4 regions of the Planomonospora sp. ID91781 genome follow, and region 3 is predicted to be linked to each of the others. Evidence: riboswitches for the same ligand, from Rfam matches in the RefSeq annotation. Region 3 holds a riboswitch; each other region holds the start of a gene.
What was found. A riboswitch is a leader RNA that binds a small molecule or an ion and turns the genes downstream of it on or off. The one in region 3 is predicted to bind cyclic di-AMP.
Positions count from the first base shown of each region.

Region 1 (5,406 bases), on a different contig from region 3:
TCCCCGAGGGGCGCCACCGGCGGATCCGCCGCCCGCCGATGGCCGGACCGGGGCGGGATCCCGGCGAGCAGGGAACCTACTATGGAGGGTCGGCGATGGGTCGACAATGGCCGGTGATCATCGCGCCGCCGGGTTCGTAAGCAGCGCACTGCCAGGCCGGTGCCGCCGCAGCGGATCACTCAGCTCCGCCCAGGCCGCCTTCTCCCGCGGAGGATCGAGCACCTGCCGGCACCTACGACGGCCGGTAGCATTGAACTATCCGCAGGCAGAGGGGAGACGCACACGATGCGTGGTCTGGGAGACCTGGAGTCCGCGATCATGGATCGCCTGTGGTCGTATCACCGGCCTGCGTCGGTCAGGGATGTGCTCGACGATCTGCGCCGCGATCGGGAGATCGCTTACACGACGGTCATGACGGTGATGGACAAACTGCACACCAAGGGCCTGCTGCGCCGTAAACAGGTCGGCCGGGCGTATGTCTACGAGACGGTGGCCAGCAAGGAGGCCTACACCGCCGAGCTGATGCGTGCCACGCTCACCTCCGGCGGCAACCAGGCGGCCACGCTGGTGCACTTCCTGGAGCGGCTGTCCCCGGAGGAGTCCGAAGCGCTCGAGGCCGCGCTCAAAGTGTATCCGACCAAGGGCCGCGCATGATCGCCGCCGTGATCCTGGCGTCGTACGCCGTCGTCGCCGCGGCCTGGCTGCCCCGGCTGCTCGACCGCGGCGCGTGGGCCGAGCGTGCTCCGCGACTGGCGATCTCCGTATGGCTGGCCGCGTGCGTCTCGGTGGTCGCCTCCGGTCTCTTCGCGGCGTTCGCCGCCGCGGTTCCGGCCTCCGTGGTCGGGCATGGGCTGGCCGCGTTCTTCGAGGCATGCGCGGAGCTGCTCACCGATGGAGAAGCCGCCATCTCCACGGGCGCCCGCGCCGCTTTGTTCGGTGCCGCTCTGGTCGCAGGCAGGGTGGTCTACTGCGGGGCGGCCGTGCTCGTCCGTGCACAGCGCGAACGCCGGCGGCACGCCGACATGTTGAACATCCTCGGCCGCCACGACGGTGATCTGGAAGCGGTGGTACTGGAGCACGACGAGGCCGCGGCCTACTGCCTGCCCGGACGGCAGGGCAGGACGGTCATCACGACCGCGGCTCTGCAGTCCCTGGCTCCCGAGCAGATCGCCGCCGTGCTCGCCCACGAGCGGGCCCATCTGCGGGGGCGTCACCATCTCGTGCTGGCCGCCGCTGAAGCCTTCTTCGTCGCCTTTCCCCGCCTGCCGCTGTTCGCCCAGGCCCGCACCGAGGTCACCCGGCTGGTCGAGTTGCTCGCCGACGATGTCGCTGCCCGCCAGCATCCGCGCATCCACATCGCCGCCGCCCTGGTACGGCTGGCCACCGGCAGGACTCCGGCGTTCATGCTGGGTGCCGGTGGCGAGACGGCGCTGACCCGGGTCAAGCGCATGCTCAATCCGGCCGCTCCCCTCGGCCGCAAGGAGCGCCTGGCCGGCTTGGCCGCTGTCGCTCTGCTGCTCGCCGGTCCTGCGGTCGTGGCCGCGATCCCGGGTGTGGCGTCGCTGCTGGCCCACCACTGCCATACGCTTTCGATCTTCTAGACACCGCACCTTCTACGATGATGGATAGTAGATGGCGGTAGCATCATGCCATGGCCTCGATCGACCGGCATCGTCGTGTGCGCGCAGGCGCCGTCCTGGCGCTCGCGCTGCTGTCCGGTACGGCATGCGCCGCACAGCCGTCCACGCAGACCGCCGATGCCGCCGATCCTGGGATCGGTCACGTTCACGGGCTGGGGGTCGACCCGGCCGACGGCACGATCTACATCGCCGGGCACTACGGCCTGTTCCAGGTCCGTTCCACCGACACTGCCCGGCGGGTCGCCGATCGCGTTCAGGATCACATGGGCTTCATCGTGATCGGGCCGAAGACCTTCCTGGCCAGCGGGCACCCCGCGGCGAACGACGTCCCATCCGGCGGCTCCCCGCACCTGGGCCTGATCCGCACCACGGACGCCGGCCTCACCTGGAGCACGGTCTCGCAGGCAGGCATCGCCGACTTCCACGCCATCGCACCGGCGGGGACGACCCTGTACGCCTACGACAGCCAGAGCGGGCAGGTGCGGCGCAGCGGCAATGAAGGCCAAGGCTGGGCGCCGGGAGCCGCGCTGCAAGTGATCGACTTGGCCGCTCACGAGGAGGAGCCGAACCGGGTCCACGCGACCACTTCCGAGGGAGTGCAGGTCAGCAAGGACGGCGGCCTGACCTTCGCCGGGCTCGCCGGCTCCCCTTTGTTGTCCCACCTTGACGCGCTCGGCAAAGACGACCTGGTGGGGGTCGGCGCCGATGGCCGTGTGCACGCCAGCGCCGACGGCGGCGCAACGTGGCAGGCCGCAGGCCGCCTGCCCGGCCAGGCCGCGGCTTTCACCGCCGTCGACCGGCAGCGTCTCCTTGCGGCGCTGCAGGACGGGACCGTCCTGGAATCAACGGACGGAGGACGCGGCTTCTCCGTCGTCTACCGGCCCGCCCTCAGCTGAGCCGCACGCCCGCACCTTCTCCGACCGCCCCCGTTCCGTCCGCGGGCGCCGCGTCGTCACTGATCGCAGCCGGAGGCCGGGGCCGGATCAGTGCGAGCTCGCCGCGCCGGCGAGGACCCGGCGGTAGGCGCAGACGCGGTCCTCGACACTGTCCAGGCAGCAGCTGGCGCACTTCTCTCCATGGACGGCGGTGTAGAACAGGCAGCACGTCCGGCGCAGGTAGAACAAGCCCTCCCTGCCGCCCTCGGAGAGCCGGACCATCTCCCCCAGCCCGCCCAGCCCCGGCGGGCAGGCGGCGAGGAAGGCATCATGGGAACGGTGCAGCAGGTCGACGTCGGCCCCGGGCGTCCTGCTCGCGGCGCCGAACGCCGCGGCGCACCCCTGGGCGATTCCGCCGTGCAGCTGGCGCTGGCCCGCGCGGCTGCGCACCCGCAGCGCATCGGCGAGCGGGAACAGGTGCTCATCGAGCACCTGGCCGACCAGCAGCTTCAGCCGTACGTCCGCGGTCATCTGTGAGGTCTCGGCCAGCCGGGGGCGGCGCAGCGCGACGGCGCCGAACCCGTGGTGGTCGTCGAGCCGGAGCGCCACGTTGTCCGGCCGCACATCCAGCACCTCACCGTACAGTGCCCAGGCCAGCAGGGCGGGAGCCGTGACCGTGCCCGCGTAGACGGCCATCACGGTCAGCGCCGTGGCGTGCGCCGACACCTGTCCGCTGGCGGTCCGCTCGGCTTCGAGCACCCGGGTCAGCTCCTCGGAGGCGGGGTCCAGCAGCCGGTCGGCGGCGACCCAGTCCTCGCCCGCGTCCAGGCCGTCCTGCAGCCGGTAGCGCTCGCCGTAGCCGGCCAGCGCGGTGAGCACGGCTGCAGGGCCGGGAGGTGGATGCGACACGTCGGGGGAGCTCCTTGCATGAGGGACGGCGTTGTCCGCGCACCATTGTGGGCCATCGACACAGCAGGCCGACGTAGCGGGGCGGCACGTCGGCGGCTCGGTCAGGTGATCGCCGTCCAGCGGCTGTTTACGGTCGGACGCCCGATGAGGCGCCCCATACGGCGCAGCCTGCGGTGAGGAACCGGCGTGCTTCACTCGCGTCTCTCCTTTTCGTGACCGCCTACCGGGCGAACTGACGGGTTCGGGCCAAGAGTCGCCCTACCGCCGACGGGACGGATTCACCCTGCGCGCTCGTGGAAAGGTCCGCGGGTTCGCGCGATGGGTCCCCGGTTCCCCCGGCGGAGGCGTCTGGGCCGGCGCGGGATCCGACGGCAGGCGGGCCGTCTTCCCGATGAAGGCAGATCATCAGACGTTACGATGCGATGTAGTAGATGCGTGTCGGCAAGATGAATAAAACGTCACATAACGTCCGAAAGCTCTACCTTGGCCAGGGCTGTCCGTAAGATCTTCCGGCCGCACGATCGCAAGGTCTTGCCCATCCGGATGCCCCAGTTCCCGGCCGCGCCCGCACTCACCTGGATGCGGTTTCACTTGCGCATGAGAGCCTCTCCGCCTGCTCATGACGGTTGCAGCAAGGGTGCGGGACGAACACCGGCTTCGATGATGCACGCCACTGTCTCTGCGGTGCCCTGCAGCGGATTCCGCCCCGCACCCCGGGGGACGGCAGCTCCACTCCCCGCCTCCTATCGGGGTCAGCGAATCGAATCCCTGACTTTCCTCAGGAACTATCTGCCGTAGTCGAATGTCCAGGCGACAACAGGATGACCCCGGGCTGTTCCTGCACGACCACGCCTTGACGCGTGGCCGGAGAGGGCGGCTGTGGCTTACGCCGTACCGGCAGGAGCTTCGTGTCCCGCGTCATGAGAGCCCTTTCCCCGCGCAGGTCAGTAAAGGAACGTACCGTTGCCCGTTCTGTCGCACGCCTTCGGCCGCCAGAGCCTGTCCATCAGCCTGATCGTCGCCGGCATGGCAAGCTTCACCGTCCTGTCCGCTGGGACGGCTCATGCAGCCGACATCCCGTCGATCACCGACAGCGACTCCGGCGCGGCTCCCTTCTCGCAGATGCAGACCCGGATCGCCGAGATCGAAGCCCAGATCGCGATGATCGAGCAGGGGACGATGCCGTCTCAGGCCCCGGCCCCCGAGACCTCAGCACCGGCCCAGCCGCGCAGTGAGGTCATCCAGTCGCCCGATCAGAACCTGACCACCGATGGCCGAAGCGACGCGCTTGCGGCGCCGGACCAGCTCCCAGAGCTGCAGATGCCGGACCGGTCCCAGGCAAAGGGTCTTTCCGGACCGGCCGCGCCGCTGACCGCAGGCACCAAGGTCCAGCAGCTCATCGCCACCGCCCTCAGCAAGGTCGGCGAGGGCGAGGCCGCGGACGGCACGTCCTTCTACGGCAAGTGGTACGACAAGTACACCAAGCAGAAGGGGTTCGCCGCCGCCCCCTGGTGCGACATGTTCCTGGCGTGGGTGGCCGTCGAGCACGGCGCGCAGGATGCGATGGGCATCTACGCCTACACCCCCTGGCACGCGCAGTGGTTCAAGAAGCAGGGCCGCTTCGACCGCGCCCCGCAGGTCGGCGACCTCGTCTTCTTCGACTGGGGCGGCTCCAAGAACATCTCGGCCATCGACCACGTCGGCCTGGTGACCGGCGTGAACCCCGACGGTTCGGTCTCCACGGTGGAGGGCAACATCAGCGACAAGGTGATCGCGCGCACGCGCACCATGGACACCATCGTCGGGTTCGGCCACCCGGCCTACTCAGGCTGAGACCCGAGAGCCCTGCCGGGTGCGGGCCTGACCAGAGGACGGACCGGTCGGTCCGGGGGAGCCCTTGGCCGTCAGGCGTGGGCGGGTTGCTCGTGCCGGGCGTGGGCCGGCGACTCCAGCTGCAGGGTGGCGTGGTGCAGGTCGAAACG
Region 1 covers NZ_JABTEY010000002.1:462,535-467,940, forward strand. Annotated here, with positions in the region: gene HS048_RS21355 (BlaI/MecI/CopY family transcriptional regulator) at 286-654, shown strand; gene HS048_RS21360 (M56 family metallopeptidase) at 651-1,601, shown strand; gene HS048_RS21365 (F510_1955 family glycosylhydrolase) at 1,652-2,536, shown strand; gene HS048_RS21370 (IucA/IucC family C-terminal-domain containing protein) at 2,624-3,424, opposite strand; cyclic di-AMP (ydaO/yuaA leader) riboswitch at 3,627-3,781, opposite strand; gene HS048_RS21375 (CHAP domain-containing protein) at 4,388-5,257, shown strand; gene HS048_RS21380 (cation diffusion facilitator family transporter) at 5,329-5,406, opposite strand, start outside.
Region 1: another riboswitch for cyclic di-AMP. It lies ahead of HS048_RS21370 (IucA/IucC family C-terminal-domain containing protein); the one in region 3 lies ahead of HS048_RS03205 (NlpC/P60 family protein).

Region 2 (5,406 bases), 2.9 Mb from region 3:
CGAGCTTGGCGGTCAGGCCGGCCTCGCTGAAGGACTTCACCGTGTCGAACGCGGTCTTGACGGCCGGGTTCTTGTCGATGACGAGCTGGTTGTTGGTGTCGAAGTAGGCGATGTTGCCGTTCTTCGGCCCCTCCTGCGAGAGCACCACGTTGTAGAGGGTGTTCGGGCCGTCGAGGAACTTGGGGTCGCCCTTGCCGGGGTTGGCGGCCTGGAACTTCTTGCCGGCCTCCATGAAGGCGGCCCAGTCCGGCCAGAGCTTGCCGACTTCCTCGCGCTCGGTCGGCAGACCCGCCTTCTCGAACAGGTCCTTGCGGTAGCACATGGTCATGCCGCCGATGTCGGTGCCCAGCGCGAAGAGCTTGCCGTCCTTGTTGACGCCGTTCTCCCACTTGGCCGCGGGGAAGTCGGCCTTGCGGTTCTCCAGGCCGAACTGACCGAGGTCGGCGAAGAACTGCGGGCGGGCCTTCATCAGGCCCATCGCGCCCTCGTCGATGCCGACGATGTCGGCGGCGCCGCTGCCGGCCTGCAGCTTCTGCAGCAGCTGCGGGAGGAAGACGTCCTCGAACCGGTCGGTCAGGTTCTGGTACTTGACCTGGATGTTCGGGTGCTCGGCGTTCCACTTCTTGACGGCTTCGTCGTAACCGAAGTTCTCGCCGCCGCCGAAGGTGTGGACGGTGATGGTGACCGGCGCGGCCGCGGCCGAGGACGCGCCGTCGCCGCCGGCGGCGGGCGTGGGCTCGCTCGAACCGCAGGACGTGATCGCAAGGGCGGTGGCCGCCATGACCGCTACTGCGGCGAGCTTGCCCTGCCGCTTGGTGTTCAACATTCCGGACCCCTCTCAGGTGGTCGCCCGAATCGGTGGGAGGTGCAGCCGCGGCCGGTCCCCGACAAACCCGGACCGAGGCTGGCTGCTCTGCAACATGCTTTGGGAGCGCTCCCACGAAGAGTGGACGATAGGCAACCGGAACGTCAATATGCCGAAACTCAACCGTTACATCTCGGACTTAAACCTAGGACATATAGCGGTTTATCGGGAGATAAGCCTCAGATAGGCTGTTGGGAGCGCTCCCATCACGCGAACATGTGTCCCGCCCCTTCCGGAGCAGGGAGGGGAGAACCCTCCGTTCGCGGACGGCGGAACCCCGGTCCCGGAGGGTGGAGCCGGCCGCCGGAGCGGGGTCCGTGCCCGGCGGCAGGAAAAGGGGTACGGCCCGCCGGGCCGTACCCCTCCGGAGCGCCGTCCGGCGCGGATCAGCCCCGGTAGACCGGGTAGCCGTAGCCGACGACCTCGGCCTTGGGGCGGACGCGCCGCTCGACCTTGCCGTTGCCGGTGTTGCCCTCGATCGTGGTGATGGTCCCATCGCCGTTGTCCTCCTCGACCAGGCCGACGTGGTCGATGCCGTAGAGGCTGTCGCCCCGCTTCCAGTCGAAGAAGACGACCGCGCCGGGCTTGGCGGTGGTGCCCCAGTGGCCGTTGGCCCGGAACCACTGGGCGTAGGTCACGGTGTAGGCGTCCCAGCCGAAGACCGGCCGGATGCCCGCCTGCTCGCCGACCCAGGAGACGAACATCGCGCACCAGGGCGCGTTGGCGTAGCCGCGGATCGCGCCGCCGTCGCGCTCGACGGTCTCCGCGGCGCGGTAGGAGTCCATGTACCACCGGTGGAACCTGGTGCCGCCGCCCCGGTCGTTCTCCTTGACGCCGATCTGGCCCTCGGCGATGGAGAGCACATCCTCGGCCGAGACCCGGGGCAGCCCGTCGGCGATGAGCTGCAGGGGGGTCCTGGCGGACGCGGCGGAGGCGGGCAGGCCCCCGGAGATCCCGGCGGCCGCGGTGAGGGCGCCGGCCGACGCCCGGAGGGGGGCCTCGGCGTGGGCCGGAGGGCTCGCCACGGCGCCGCCCGCGAGGGTGACCGACGCGCCCAGCAGGGCGTGGGTCAGGCGGCGCCCCCTCGTGGAGGCGGGGGAGGCGGTGGAGGAGCCGCCGGTCTTCGCGGGGGAGGTGCGGCGGTGCTTCACCGGGGAAGTGCGCTTCACGGGGGAGGTACGGCGGTGCTTGCCCATGCGGGGGTTCGACTCCTTGCTCGGCTTCCGTGCCGCCTACCGGGTTAGCTGACGGGTTCGGGCCAGGAAGTGCCCTACAGCGCGCGGGCGCTGATTCACCCCAGGGGAGGTGGGTCCCCGGTTCCGCGGGGTCGCGGATTCGGCGTCCATGACCTCATCGGGAGGAGGCCGGGCGGGTTGAGTCACGTCCCGGCAAAGTCCGGTCAAGGCGGGATGGGGGTGCGGGCGGGAAGCCGGAGCAGGGTATCGATCGGGGAAAATATTGATAAATGCGAAAAACCGGGCAGGGCTCGCCCGTCGGCGAGCCCTGCCCGGGAACGGCGGCCCTCGAACGGTCGCCGAGCGGTGCTCAGCTCACCTGGTTGAACGTCGCGGGGTCCGGGCCGAGGCGCCGGCCCGCGTCCAGCGAGGCGATCGCCGCCATGTCCTCGTCGTCCAGCTCGAACCCGAACACGTCGAGGTTCTCGGCGATCCGCGAGGGCGTGACCGACTTGGGGATCACCACGTTGCCCAGCCGCAGGTGCCAGCGGAGCACCGCCTGGGCCGGGGTGACCCCGTGCCGGGCCGCGACCTCGGCCAGCACCGGCTCCTCCAGCAGCCCCCGGCCCTGGCCGAGCGGGCTCCACGCCTCCGTGACGATGCCGTGCCCGGCGTGGTGGCCGCGCAGCTCGGCCTGGGGGAGCTGCGGGTGCAGCTCGATCTGGTTGACGGCCGGGACGACGCTCCCCTCCTGGAGCACGCGCTCCAGGTGCTCCACCGTGAAGTTGCTGACCCCCACGGCCCGCACCCGGCCGTCGGCGTACAGCTTCTCCAGCGCCCGCCAGGCCTCCGGGTACAGGTCCTGCGCCGGGACCGGCCAGTGGATCAGGTAGAGGTCGAGGTAGTCCAGGCCGAGCCGTTCCAGGCTCGCGTCGAACGCGCGCAGCGCCGCGTCGTAGCCGTGGGCGTCGTTCCAGAGCTTGGACGTGACGAACACCTCCTCGCGTGGCACGCCGGAGGCGCGCAGGGCCCGGCCCACGCCCTCCTCGTTGCGGTACAGCGCGGCGGTGTCGATGCTCCGGTAGCCGGCCTCGAGGGCGGTGGCCACGGCGGTGGCCGCCTCGTCGTCGGGCACCTGCCAGACGCCGAAACCGAGCCGGGGCATGCGGACGCCGTTGTTGAGAGTCACGAATTCCATGCATTCATGATCTCCCATCCATACCCGGACGAACCGGTTGGAACGGTGCTTTACCTCTCGCTGGGCGTGGTCGGCTGTTCACCCGGGGTTCCCGGTCCCGTAAGACCGCCGCGTTACGTTGGGGCGGTCGTGAACGGGTCATCGCCCGGCGTGGAGCAGGACGGTCGAGACCACGCGCGGGATCAGTGTTCGGCCGTAGCCTGGGTGGAGTCCCCGCTGCAGATGCTCTGCGCGGTGGAGGCCCACCACGCGGGACTGCTGGGCACCCGGACCCGGGTCGTGTCCCGGGCGGGGCTGCGCCCGCTCGCCGTCACCCGCCGGGAGCTGCACCGGCTCGGCCTGCCGGACGGGCTGGAGCTGGCCGGACCGGAGCCGGACATGCCGCGCCCGGAGCGCGGCGCCGCCTGGGTGGTGGGCGACGCCTTCTCCGGCCGGGTCCAGCTGGCCTGGCTCACCGCCTTCCCGCGCCGGGTCGTGATCGTCGACGACGGGCTGGCCACCGTCAGGCTCCTGGAACTGCTCACCCGGCGGCCGGGCACGCCGCTGCTGCGGGCCCGCGCCGCCGGCGGGGCGCTGCGCTCCGCGCTCCGGGCGGCACTGGGCACGGCCGCAGCCCTCCGGCTCCGCGCCGCCGCCCGGTCCGGCCGGCTGACGGTCTTCACCGCGCTGCCCGTCCCGGACGAGCTGGCCGCGGCCGTACGGAGCACCGGAGCGGAGCTGGTGGCCCACGACTTCACCTGGCTGCGCGGCCAGCCGCTGCACGGCCCCGGCCCGCGGGAGCGCACCGTCGTGCTGGGCACCTCGCTGGTCCGCAACGGCCTGATCCACCGCGAGCGCTACTTCACCTGGCTGTCCGGGCTCGGCTCGGCCGGGCCGGTCGCCTACTTCCCGCACCGGCGGGAGGACCCCGACGACCTCGCCCGGGTCGGGCGGCAGCCCGGGATCACCGTCTACGACGGCGGGGGCCCCGCCGAGATGACCCTGCGCGGGCTGGCCGCGGAGCAGCGGGTGCTGAGCCTGCCCTCCACCGCGGTCACCTCCCTGCGGGTCCTGCTCTCGGCGCGGGGCGTGACCGTGGAGACGGTGCGGGTCCCCGACGAGTGGTGGACCTCCCGGGCGGCGCCGTCGCTCCGCTCCCACCTTTCGATGTTCGCCCATCACGACACTGGAGCGGTTCGTTGAAGGTCCTGGCCGTGGCCGACTCGGATTCCTACCTGAAGTGGGCGGCCTGCCTGCTCGCCGGCCTCCCCGCAGGCTGCACGACGGAGCTGGCGGTGGTCCGCACGCCCATCACGCCGTCCCCCGCCCAGATCCGCGCGGCGGTCTCCGGTGCGGTGTCGGGCCCCGAGCCCGGCCCCGCATTCGACCCCGTGTCCGGTGCGGCGTCCGGCTCGGTGCCCGGTGCGGCGGCCGGCCCGCCGGTGCTGTCGGCCCGGGGGCTGCGCCGTACGGCGGAGCGGTTCCGGCCGGACGCGGTGCTGGTCGCCTGCACCGGGCCCGTGGTGGACATCCTGACCGCCGAAGTGCTCGCGGGGCTGTCCCCGCGGCCGGTGTTCGTGACCGGCCTGCCGGGGATCTCCGTCCCGGCCACCGAGAAGGCCTGGCTGTTCCGGAGCGGGTGCGACCTGTTCGTGCTGCACAGCGGGCGGGAGGTCGAGGAGTTCTCGGAGATCGGCCGGAGGCTGGGCGGGGGCGGGCGGGTGGGGCTGGCCCGGTTGCCCTTCCTGCGCGCGGGTTCCGGCGGCTCTGACGGTCCAGGTGGTCCCGCCGGTCCCGGCGGCCTCGGAGGTCGCGCGGGTTCCGGCGGCCCCGGCGCCCCCGTGGCACGGCAGGACGCGGCCGCCCCGGCGCGGCCGCGCGACCGGGTGGTGTTCGCCACCCAGGCCAAGGTGCCCAGGCGGCGCGAGGACCGCGAGCGCATCCTGCTCGCGCTGGCGGACCTGGCCGGGCGCCGCCCGGACCTGGACGTGGTCGTCAAGCTCCGGGCCCTGGCCGACGAGCGCCAGACGCACAACGAGCGCCACCACTACCAGAACCTGTGGCAGGAGCTCGGCGGGCGCTCCGGCGCCCTCCGCTTCGAGGCCGGCCCGATGCACGATCACCTGGCCAGGGCGGCGGGGTTCGTCACGGTCAGCTCGACCGCCGCGCTGGAGGCCATCGCCTGCTCG
Region 2 covers NZ_JABTEY010000001.1:3,639,308-3,644,713, forward strand. Annotated here, with positions in the region: gene HS048_RS16495 (ABC transporter substrate-binding protein) at 1-826, opposite strand, end outside; gene HS048_RS16500 (CHAP domain-containing protein) at 1,252-2,061, opposite strand; cyclic di-AMP (ydaO/yuaA leader) riboswitch at 2,081-2,216, opposite strand; gene HS048_RS16505 (aldo/keto reductase) at 2,411-3,238, opposite strand; gene HS048_RS16510 (hypothetical protein) at 3,443-4,420, shown strand; gene HS048_RS16515 (DUF6716 putative glycosyltransferase) at 4,432-5,406, shown strand, end outside.
Region 2: another riboswitch for cyclic di-AMP. It lies ahead of HS048_RS16500 (CHAP domain-containing protein); the one in region 3 lies ahead of HS048_RS03205 (NlpC/P60 family protein).

Region 3 (5,406 bases):
GCCGAGGACCGCGGCCAGGAGGCTCACCGCGGGAATGCCCGCGGTCAGGAGAACGCCCGGGTAGAGGGCCGCCCTCCTCGCCAGACCGGCCCGGTCCGGGCCCGCGCCGCCGTACGGGGCCAGCCTGATCCCCATGAGTTTCTTGCCGATCGTACGGCCGTCCCGGACGTGCAGGACATAGTCGTAGAACGTATAACCGCCAAAGGCGATCAGACCGGCGAACAACCCCGGCAGTGCCCGGGGATCGGCGGTACGGCCTTCACCCGCCGGCGCGAGGAGGGAGTAGAACGACAGCGAGAGAATCCAGTAGAGCGCCACGAAGCCGGCGGCGTCGATGATGCGCGCCGCCAATCGTTCCCACCATTCGGCGGGCGGCGGAGCGTCCGGGAGCGCCGGACACGGCGACGGAAGCGGCGGATCCGTCCGGCGGAAGGCTCCCTTACCGGATGGCGTTCCCGCGCCTCCCGAAGGAGCGGGAGTCCTCGCTCGGCCTCCGCCCGCCCCTCCGGTCCTCGCGGTCCGGGAAAGGGAGAAGCCCGTCCCATCCGGGAGTCGCGGAACCGGCGCGGCCGTATAGGAGCCCGCGGACGGGGAAGAAGCCGGCCCGAGGTGATTGTCTCCGGGACGCGGAGAGGCGGCCATGGCGTTCCTTCCGCCGGCGCGAATGGTTTTGCAGTCCCCCGCAGTCTGCCCCGGGAAGACCTTCCGACACCGTTTTCCCGCCCGGGCATGAAAGCGGGGCCGGCGGTTCCCCCGCCGGCCCCGTCGATCACGGAACTACTTGATCTTCACGACCGCCGTCGAGGCCGCCTTGTCATGCAGACACTGCTGGAAGGGCTTGTCCCAGAGCTGCCAGAGCACGTTCACCAGGGTGAAGATGTTGAAGAACCACCCGATGACCGGGATTCCGCTCAGGGCCGTCGGACCGGCGTACACGCCCGCCCGCCTCAGGGCGGAGTCGCCGGGCACACCGCCGGCGGTCGAGGCACTCCCGATCGCGACCACCTTGATGCCCATGACCATCTTGCCGACGGTCTGGCCGTTCTGCTTGAGCATCAGGAACTCGTAGGCGAAGATGATCACGCCGGTGAGCACGTAGGTGAGCAGGCTGGCGAGGACGTAGCCGCCGCCCAGTTCCAGCGCACCGGTCTCGGTGTTGAACGACGGGGCGGTCACCAGCATGGCGGTCAGCACCGCGCTCAGGATCCCGACCGGGATGCCGATGACGAGCACACCGTCGATGAGGCGGGCCACCAGGCGCTGCCACCACTCCGCGAGCGGAGCGGGGACGCCGGGGGGCGTCACGCCCTGCGGGGCGTAGCCCTGGCCGTAGCCCTGCTGGCCGTACCCCTGGGGCTGGCCGTAACCGGGCTGGGCCGCCTGCTGGCCGTAGCCCTGCTGCCCGTAGCCGGGCTGCTGGCCGTAACCCTGCTGGCCGTAGCCCGGCTGGGCCGCCTGCTGGCCGTAACCGGGCTGGGCGGCCTGCTGGCCGTAGCCCTGCTGGCCGTAGCCCTGCTCGTGGGAGGCCGCCTGGCCGTAGCCGGGCTGGGCCGCCTGCTGGCCGTAGCCCTGCTGCTGGCCGTACGAACCCGTGCCCTGCTGCCCGTAGCCGGGCTGCTGGCCGTAGCCGGGCTGGGCGGCCTGCTGGCCGTAGCCCTGCTGGCCGTAGCCCTGCTCGTGGGAGGCCGCCTGGCCGTAGCCGGGCTGGGCCGCCTGCTGGCCGTACCCCTGCTGCTGGCCGTAGCCCTGCTCGTGGGAGGCCGCCTGGCCGTAGCCGGGCTGAGCGGCCTGCTGGCCGTACCCCTGCTGCTGGCCGTACGAACCCGTGCCCTGCTGCCCGTAGCCGGGCTGCTGGCCGTAGGCGGGCGGGGTCTGCGGGCCCGTGCCCTCGCCCCGGTATCCCACGATCGTCACGTCGGGGTCGTGCCCGCCCTGGGCGTGCTGACCGTACGCGTTCTGCTGTCCGTATTCCGGCTGCCCCGACGGTGTGCGATCGCGGTCGGGATCATCCTGCGGATACGGCGGCTGTCCGGTGCTCACCGCGTCACCTCACTTCGACTGGGCATGTGTCTTATGTCAGACATGCATGCTTGCTGCTGCACAAGGTATCGACATAGGTAAGAACAGTCACCTTTCCTAGGAGTCAGCCCCGGCGTCATTCCCGCCGAGGTGCAGCAGCATCCTGGTGTTCCCCAAGGTGTTCGGCTTGACGTGTTCGAGATCGAGAAACTCCGCGACGCCCTCGTCGTAGGAGGCGAGAAGCTCCGCGTAGACCTCCGGGGAGACCGGCGTCCCCTGGATCTCGCGGAATCCGTGCCGGGCGAAGAAATCGACCTCGAACGTCAGGCAGAAGACCCGGCGCAGGCCGAGTTCGCGGGCGGCGCGGATGAGCTGGGAGACGATCAGGTGCCCGATGCCCATCTTCCGGCAGGAGGGGTCGACGGCGACCGTGCGGATCTCGGCCAGGTCCTCCCAGAGCACGTGGAGCGCGCCGCAGCCGACGACCCGGCCGGCCCGCTCGGCCACCCAGAACTCCTGCACGTCCTCGTACAGCGTGACGGTGGCCTTCTCCAGCAGGCGCGGGCCCGCCCCGGCGTAGGTGTCGACGAGCCGCCTGATGGACCGCACGTCCGGGGTCCGCGCCCGGCGCACGGTGATCGTCTCCGCCTCGAGTACGGCCCGCGGGGGGAAGTGCTCCGCAACCTGCTCCATCATTCTCCTAGCGGGGGAACCACCGGATCCACCCGGCGGGAGGAATGCCTCCGTCATGGTTCCCGTGTTCGAAACGGTCAGGGCCTGGCCGTCGCCTACCTCGCTCCGAGGGAGGCGCGAAGCCGCTCCCGCAGGGAGCGGAGGAGTCACAACCGATCAGAGTACGTCCTCTGCCGTCTGCAGTTACGGCTCGTCCTTAACTCACCCCCCAAAAGCATCATGCGTCACCCGTCGTGAGCCGCACCACACCCGCCGCCTTCCTCCGGCCGCCGGTCTTCCCGGATGCGGCAGCGCGGACCTGCGAAGATCTCACCCTGCGGCCGGGAGCCGGGAACGCGCGGCGCAATGACATGTGGATCATGATTCCGCGTGACCTGTCCGTGATTTCCTCGTTTGAGAACCCTTACCAAGTTTGGAGTTCTGGTTGAGCTTGAACTCCCATTGCACTAGTGTCCAGGCTCGATGTCGGCTCACCCCGAGAGCCGGCCCGCCGAATCTCCGAGCCCGGAGAACCGGGGACCCACCTCCCTGAAGTCCCCCGGGGTGAATCCGAGACGCCGTCAGCGCTCTCGGTAGGGCTGCCTCCGGCCCGAACCCGTCAGCTAACCCGGTAGGCGGTGCGAGGAAGAGGAGCCTGTTGGTGAAGCGCACGCGCGAACGCGGGAGAGAGCATGCGGGCAAGCACGCCCGCTATCGAGAACGCACCCCGCACGGATTCCCGCTCCGGATCACCGTCGTCGCAGCCGTCTTCGCGTCCCTGACCCTCGGGACCCCCCTGGTCGCCACCGCCGACCCCCAGCCGAGCCTCCAGCAGCTCGCCAAGCAGGCCGACAAGCTGCACACGGAGATCGCCCAGCTCACCGAGCAGTACAACGGGGAGCGGGTCAAGCTCAAGCAGGCCGAGCGGGCCGCCGCCGCCGCCAAGAAGACCCTCGCCACCAGCGAGTCCCAGCTGGAGTCCCGGCGGCACAAGGCCAGCCTGCTCGCGCAGAGCAGCTACATGACGGGCGGCCTGGGCGGCGGTCTCGCCTTCACCTCCTCCGGCGACCCCGACGCCTTCCTCGACCAGGCGGCCGCCGCCTACGCCCTCCAGCAGCGGCAGAGCGAGGAGGTCGCCCAGGTCAGCCGGGCGATCCAGGCCGCCGAGCGGGCGAAGGCCAGCGCGAAGGCGCGGACCGCCGAGGTCACCGCCCTCCTCGACAAGCTCGGCACCAAGCGCACCAAGATCGAGCGGCTGGTCGCCCGGGTCGAGAGCAACCTGTTCCGGGAGGTGCGCGAGCGCGCCGGCGGCGGGGGCCGGGCCGTGAAGGTCGACATGCCGATCGTGGGCGGCGGGAAGGCCGCCGAGGCCGCCCGCTGGGCGCTCAGCCAGCAGCTCAAGCCCTACGTGTGGGGCGCCGAGGGTCCCAACAGCTATGACTGCTCGGGCCTGGTCATGTGGGCCTACCAGAAGGTCGGGATCAGCCTGCCGCACTACACCGGCAACCAGTGGACCGCGGGCACGCAGATCCCCAAGGAGCAGATGCGCCCCGGAGACCTGATCTTCTTCCACCGGGACCTGCACCACGTCGGGATCTACATCGGCGGGGGCCTGATGGTCCACGCGCCGCGGACCGGCGACGTCGTCCGCATCGCCCCGATCGCGGGCCGTCCGTTCGCCGGCGCCGTACGGATCGCGGACTGAGACGCGCCGTACGGCCCGCGGACTGAGGCGGAGTCCGGCCGGACGCGGTTCCGGACCGCCCGGCCGGGCACGGATCCGGACCGGTGCGCTCCGGGCCGGACGCGGGTCAGATCAGGCGGCGGCGGGCGGCCCATGCCACGGCCTCGATGGCCGTGGCCACGCCGATGCGGTCGCAGATGCCGCGCAGCCTCCGCCGGACGGTGCGCCCGCTGATGTCGAGACGCCGTCCCACGCGGTCCACCGTGACCCCCTTGGCGAGCTCCGCCAGGAGGACGAGATCCTCGTCGCTCAGATCCACCTCGCTCACGGCCAGAAGGCCGCGACGGGCATCCACTACGACTTCTGGATATGCCATCTAGAGGTCCTCCCCCGCACCGGCATCCAGCCGTGAGTGTGATCGGAACCAATGCCGCCCGTCAGGAACGGTAAACGTCTTCTTCAAAGGTCGTCAAGTTCTGCTCTCCATAGATCCGGGGACCTACATTGACTTAGTGGCTATTACGTGAAGTACTGACGATATGTCGGGGTTTTGCGAATAAGCCGAGGCCGGCCGGCGGCCGGGCGCGAACGGCTCGGCGACCGTCCGGCGAACGACCTGCGAGCATGGACGAAGGGCCTGCAGGCACGGACGAACGGCCCCGGAGCGGGACGCCCCCACCGGGACCGTCCCGCCGCCGCGCCCGCGGGGCCGCCCGTCCCGCGCTGCGCAGGAGGCGTGAGACTTTTGTCACGCCGGTCACTGGAGCACCACGGCCGAAACAGAAGGAGCCTCCGTCCGGCTGCCGGACGCGAGGCTCATTTCTCTGCATTCGTTAATAACCGCCGGGATGATTGATCTTCCGACGATATAGGGCACGGCCGAAACGGAGTTTCTGATCCGTGCGTTGAAAGGCGCGCCCGGGCACGCGGGACGCACCGCGTCACGGCCGGGGGCGCCGCCCCCGGCCGTGACCGCCCGTCAGGCGCCGCCGGTCGGCTTGACCAGCGGGAACAGGATGGTCTCGCGGATG
Region 3 covers NZ_JABTEY010000001.1:692,675-698,080, forward strand. Annotated here, with positions in the region: gene HS048_RS38000 (RDD family protein) at 1-642, opposite strand, end outside; gene HS048_RS38675 (RDD family protein) at 778-2,040, opposite strand; gene HS048_RS03200 (amino-acid N-acetyltransferase) at 2,137-2,712, opposite strand; cyclic di-AMP (ydaO/yuaA leader) riboswitch at 3,191-3,344, shown strand; gene HS048_RS03205 (NlpC/P60 family protein) at 3,353-4,396, shown strand; gene HS048_RS03210 (LuxR C-terminal-related transcriptional regulator) at 4,503-4,703, opposite strand; gene lysX (bifunctional lysylphosphatidylglycerol synthetase/lysine--tRNA ligase LysX) at 5,355-5,406, opposite strand, start outside.

Region 4 (5,406 bases), 2.5 Mb from region 3:
GTGAGCGGCGGGGAGGCGCCGCCGCGCCCGGTGATCCGGGTGCTGATCGTGGACGACGACGCCCTCGTCCGGGCGGGGCTCGCGATGATCCTCGGCGGTTCCGGCGACATCGCCGTCGTGGGGGAGGGGGCGGACGGGGACGAGGTGCCGGGCCTGGTGGCCCGGCACCGGCCCGACGTGGTGCTGATGGACATCCGCATGCCCAGGGTGGACGGCCTGACCGCGACCGAGCGGCTGCGCGCCGCCGCTCCGGCGCCCGAGGTGGTCGTCCTGACGACGTTCCACGCCGACGCCCAGGTGCTGCGGGCGCTGCGGGCCGGAGCGGCCGGGTTCCTGCTCAAGGACATCCCGCCCGCGGACCTGGTGGCCGCGATCCGCCGGGTCGGGGCGGGCGAGCCCATCCTTTCGCCCGCGGTGACCCGCCAGCTCATCGCGCACGTCGCCGACGACGGCGCCGGCGCGCGCCGCGAGCGGGCGCTGGGGCTGTTGTCCGGTCTCAGCGACCGGGAGCGGGAGGTCGCGCTCGCGGTCGGCAGGGGGAGGTCGAACGCGGAGATCGCCGCCGAGCTGTACATGAGCGTGGCGACGGTCAAGGCCCACGTCTCCCGGATCCTGGCCAAGCTGGGGCTGAACAACCGGGTCCAGATCGCGCTGACCGTCCAGGACGCCGGGCACCTCGGCTAGCCGGTCCCCGCCGTGCCGTACGGCGGGGTCCCTCGCCGTACGGAAGCCGCGGCCGGTGTCCCACCGTGTCGGGGGCGGGGTGGGAGGGCCGTACCCTTGACGGATAGACCGATCCGAGTAGGGGCCGTTGATGAGTTCAGCCGGAGAGGGCCTGTCTCGTCCGCTGCCCGAGCAGGTCCGCACGCACGTCGTGGACCTGGCGTCCCAGGTCCTGGGATCCATGCCCGCCGCCGCGGTGCCGCCGCCGCTGCGCAACATCGCCAGGTTCGAGCCGCGCAAGCGCGCCCGGCTGGGCAGCACGCCGATCGCGGCGCAGCTGGAGACGGACAAGGAGTTCCGGGAGGCCGTCGCCGAGGTCCTGGCGGCGAGTCTGCCCGAGCTGGTCGCCGGGCTGGCGGAGGGCGCCGTCCCCCCGGCCGCCGAGCCCGTCCTGGTCGCCGCCGCGGCCTATCTGACCAGGCCGCCCGGCTGGGTGGAGATGGTGGAGACCGCCCGCGCCGATCTGGAGCGCTCGGCGGCCGTCGCGGAGGGTTCGGCGCAGGAGCAGGCGGTCACCCGGCTGCGCGAGCAGCTGGCCGCGCAGAAGACCGCGGCCAGGGAGGAGTCCGAGCGGCTGCGCGAGCAGCTCAAGGCCGCCCGGGCGGAGGTCTCCGATCTGCGCCACAAGCTGCACGCGGCCCGGGAGCGGGCCAGGGCGGCCGAGGCGCACGCCGCCGCGATGGAGGAGGCCGCGCAGGAGGCCAGGGCCGCCGCCGCGTCGGCGGGCAGCGCGGGGGAGAGCGAGCTGCGCCGCCTGCGGGAGCGCCTGTCCGACTCCGAGCGGCAGCTGGAGGCCGCCCGCCGGGCCGCCCGCGAAGGCCGCAGCGAGGAGGACACCAAGGTCCGCGTGCTGCTCGACGCGCTCGCGGACGCCGCGGCCGGGCTGCGCAGGGAGCTGGCGCTGCCCTCGGGCATCAACCGGCCGGCCGACTCGGTCGCCTCGGTCGCCCCCGGCAGGCCGGGGGTCCGGGCGGTGCCCGCCCGGGCGCTCGCCGACGACGACCCCGCCCTGCTCGACCAGCTGCTCGCGCTGCCGCAGATCCATCTGATCGTGGACGGCTACAACGTGACCAAGACCGGTTACGGCACCCTCACCCTGGCCGACCAGCGCAACCGTCTGCTGACCGGGCTCGGCGCGCTGTACGCGCAGACCCGCACCGAGCTGACCTGCGTCTTCGACGGCGCCGAGCTGGACGGGCCGGTCCCGGTGTCGGCGCCGCGAGGGGTCCGGGTGCTGTTCAGCGCGCCGGGGCAGATCGCCGACGACCTGATCCGCCAGCTGGTCCGCGCCGAGCCCGTCGGGCGGGCGCTCGCGGTGGTCTCCTCCGACCGCGAGGTGGCCGAGTCGGTCCGCCGCATGGGGGCGCGTCCGGTGCCCGCCGCACTGCTCCTGAAGCGCCTCGGACGCGCCTGAGCCCTCCGCGGCCGCTCGTCGTCTCCGCCGGGCCGGGTGCCCGGCGAGAGCGGGAAGGCGGGGAAGCGGGCGAAAAGGTGAGCTGGACCTTACTGGTTCTGTACTATTCGCCCCAGGTCTTTACGGCGGGAGGGCGTAGTAGTGGCCGTGGCGGGTATGCCGAAGTGTTATGGGCGGGTGCCCGTGGCGGCCGGACTGGCTCTCGTGGCGTTCCTGCTGCCGGCGTTGCCGGCCGGTGACGCGCTCGCCGAGCCGAAGCCGACGATCGCCGAGGCCAAGAAGAAGCTGGAGAAGCTCAACGACCAGGCCGACAAGATCGTCGAGAAGTACAACCAGGCCGGCGAGAAGTGGAAGAAGGCCCGCACGCGCTACCGGACGCTCAACGGCGCCCTGGAGAAGCAGAGCGCGAAGGTCGCCGGTCTGCGCCGGGAACTGGTCGCGATGGCCGTCAGCGGCTACCAGGCGGGCACGGTGACCGGCTGGGAGAGCCTCATCACCCGGCCCGACCCGAGCGACCTGCTGAGCGGCCTGGCCGCGGTGGACCAGATGTCGGCCCTGCGCGCCCAGTCCCTCAACGCCTTCGACGAGGCCACCAAGACCCTGCGGACCGACCGGGACAAGGCCAAGACCGCCCTGGCCGAGGCCGACGAGTACCGCGACGAGCTGGCCGAGCAGAAGGCCAAGGCCGACAAGATGGTCAAGGCCCAGATCAAGCTCCTGCGCGAGCTCGGCGCCTACCGGGCGGGCGACCCGAACAGCCCCGGCATCACCTACACCGGCTCCGCCTCGGGGAGCGCCCGCAAGGCGCTCCAGTTCGCCTTCGCCCAGGTCGGCAAGCCGTACCAGTACGGCGGCACGGGACCCGGCGGCTGGGACTGCTCCGGCCTGCTCCAGGCCGCCTGGCGCGCCGGGGGCGTCAGCCTCCCGCGGACGACCTGGGAGCAGTGGAGCTGGGGTGCGAGCCGCAGGGTCTCCCTGGACGACCTCCAGCCCGGGGACCTCATCTTCAGCGAGGGCCTGGGACACGTGAGCATGTACGTCGGCGGCGGCCAGATCGTCCACGCCCCGCAGACCGGCGACGTCGTGAAGGTCGTCGACCTGTCGGCGTACGGCCGCCGCCTGGTGGGCGCGGTCCGTCCCTGACGCCGCCCCCGCTCCCGTCTCGGAAGCAGTCCTCCGCCCCGTCCCTGACGCCGCCCCCGCCCCGCCCTGCCCCGTCTCGGTCCCCGTCCGCGCCGCCCGAGCCCGCGAGCCCCGCGCTCGCGGGCTCTTCCGTGTCAGGACAAGATCATTACTCCTGTTACTGGAGTTACGGGAGTGACAACGTTCAGGCAGCGGATCTCCAAATGTGACGAGGGTCATATCGCGGTGGTGGACTCGCCGTTATCCAGCGGTTATGAAAAGAGGGAAGAGGCTCCCCGATCTTCGGACGGGGCAGCGTCTTTGCCGATGTTTGGGGATCGGGGTAACTTCTGGCGTCGCGACGAGCAAGCCATGCCGTCGCAGTGCACCGGCCTCTCGGGCTGTGTCCAGATGAATAATCCAAGCGGTCACGCGAAGCACCTACACCGTCGTGACCTGCCGAATCCATGCAGCCATGAGGCATGGAACCGGGGAACCAAAGGCATGCTCCCATTGCCAGGGGTGAATCGGCACGCCGTTGTGCCGTAGGGCGTCTTCCCTGCCCGAATCCGTCAGCTAACCCGGTAGGCATCAGTGGAAGTCCCAAGGAGAAATCCTGTCTACCACCCTGCAGAACCCCTGTTCGTCGCGCCTTTTTCGCCTTTCCGTGGGCGGTTTCGCGCTCACTCTGACCGCGTCGGCCGGTGCGGTCGGAATGAATTCCGCGCAGGCGCGGGCGGCGACGAACGGCGCGACCGCGGTACAGGCCGGAGCCGTCGCGGTCACCCGGATGAGCGGCGCCCCCCTCACCGGGGCGAGCGCCAAGGCGGTCACCAGGCTGAGCAAGGCCGCGCGGCAGAAGGCGAAGGCGGCCAAGGCCGTCTCGGTGGCCAAGCGGCAGGTCGGCGCCCCCTACCGCTGGGGCGGGACCGGTCCCCGTGCGTTCGACTGCTCGGGCCTGGCGCAGTACTCCTGGCGCAAGGCGGGGGTACGGCTCCCGCGGATCACGCACAGCCAGTACCGCGCCGTCAGGAAGAAGGTCTCGTGGCGCAGCCTGCGCCCCGGTGACCTGCTCTTCTTCTACGGCAAGGGCCACGTCGGCATCTACGTCGGCAAGGGAAGGATGGTCCACGCGCCGAGCAGCGGCAGGACGGTCCGGATCGTGAAACTGAAGCACTACTACCGCTCCTCCTTCGCCGGAGCGGTCCGCCCCGGCGGCTGACCGGGCCGTCCGGCGGCGGGCGTGCCGCCGGAAGGCGCAGGTGCCGAGCGGCCCCGCCCGTCCCCGTGACGGGCGGGGCCGCTCAGCGTCCGGTACGGGGACCGCTCCGTGCCCGGCGCCCGGGCGGATCCGCCGGCCCGCGTCGCGTAGCATCGGCGCACATGTCCGTCCCCCAGGGGCGCCGCGCCGTACTCGCCGGGATGCTGGCGCTCACGGGCGCCGCGCTGGCCGCGTCCGCGCCGCTCCCGGCCGTCCCGTGGCCGGGAGCCGTCGTGGTCCGCGGGCAGGGCTCGGTCGTCGTCGGGGACCGCGCCGTCGCCGGTCTGCTGGCGGACCTCGCCGCCCGGGCCGACCGCGCCCGCCGCAGGATCGCCGCGATCTGGGGGCCCGTCCGCCCGGTGGTCCTGTTCCCGGAGACCGACGCGCAGGCCGCGGTGCTCGCGGGCGCCGCCGGGGTCGCGGCCACGCGCGGGCTGGCCGCGCTGGCCACCGCGGACCGGGTGGTCGTCCTGCCGGGCGGCTACGCGCGGCTCAGCGAGGTCGGCAGGGACGTGGTCCTCACCCACGAGCTCGTCCACGTGGCCACCGGCGCGACCCGGGGCGGCCGGGTGCCGATGTGGCTGTCGGAGGGGTTCGCCGACTACGTCGGCTACGCGGGCACGGGGCTGGACGTCCGCCGGGTCGCCGCGGAGCTGGCCCGGGAGGTGCGGGCGGGCGTGCTGCCGGACCGGCTGCCCGGTCCGGGGGACTTCGCCCCCGGCGGGGCGCGGCTCCCGCAGGTCTACGAGGAGGCCTGGCTCGCCTGCCGCTACGTCGCCGCACGTTTCGGCGAGCGGGCCCTCGTGAGGCTCTACGGTAGCGATGTCGGGACCACGCTCGGCCTGACCGCGGCGGAGTTCACCGCGGGCTGGCGCGACCACCTCCG
Region 4 covers NZ_JABTEY010000001.1:3,167,637-3,173,042, forward strand. Annotated here, with positions in the region: gene HS048_RS14385 (response regulator transcription factor) at 31-684, shown strand; gene HS048_RS14390 (NYN domain-containing protein) at 815-2,137, shown strand; gene HS048_RS14395 (C40 family peptidase) at 2,294-3,280, shown strand; cyclic di-AMP (ydaO/yuaA leader) riboswitch at 3,707-3,865, shown strand; gene HS048_RS14400 (C40 family peptidase) at 3,975-4,481, shown strand; gene HS048_RS14405 (hypothetical protein) at 4,643-5,406, shown strand, end outside.
Region 4: another riboswitch for cyclic di-AMP. It lies ahead of HS048_RS14400 (C40 family peptidase); the one in region 3 lies ahead of HS048_RS03205 (NlpC/P60 family protein).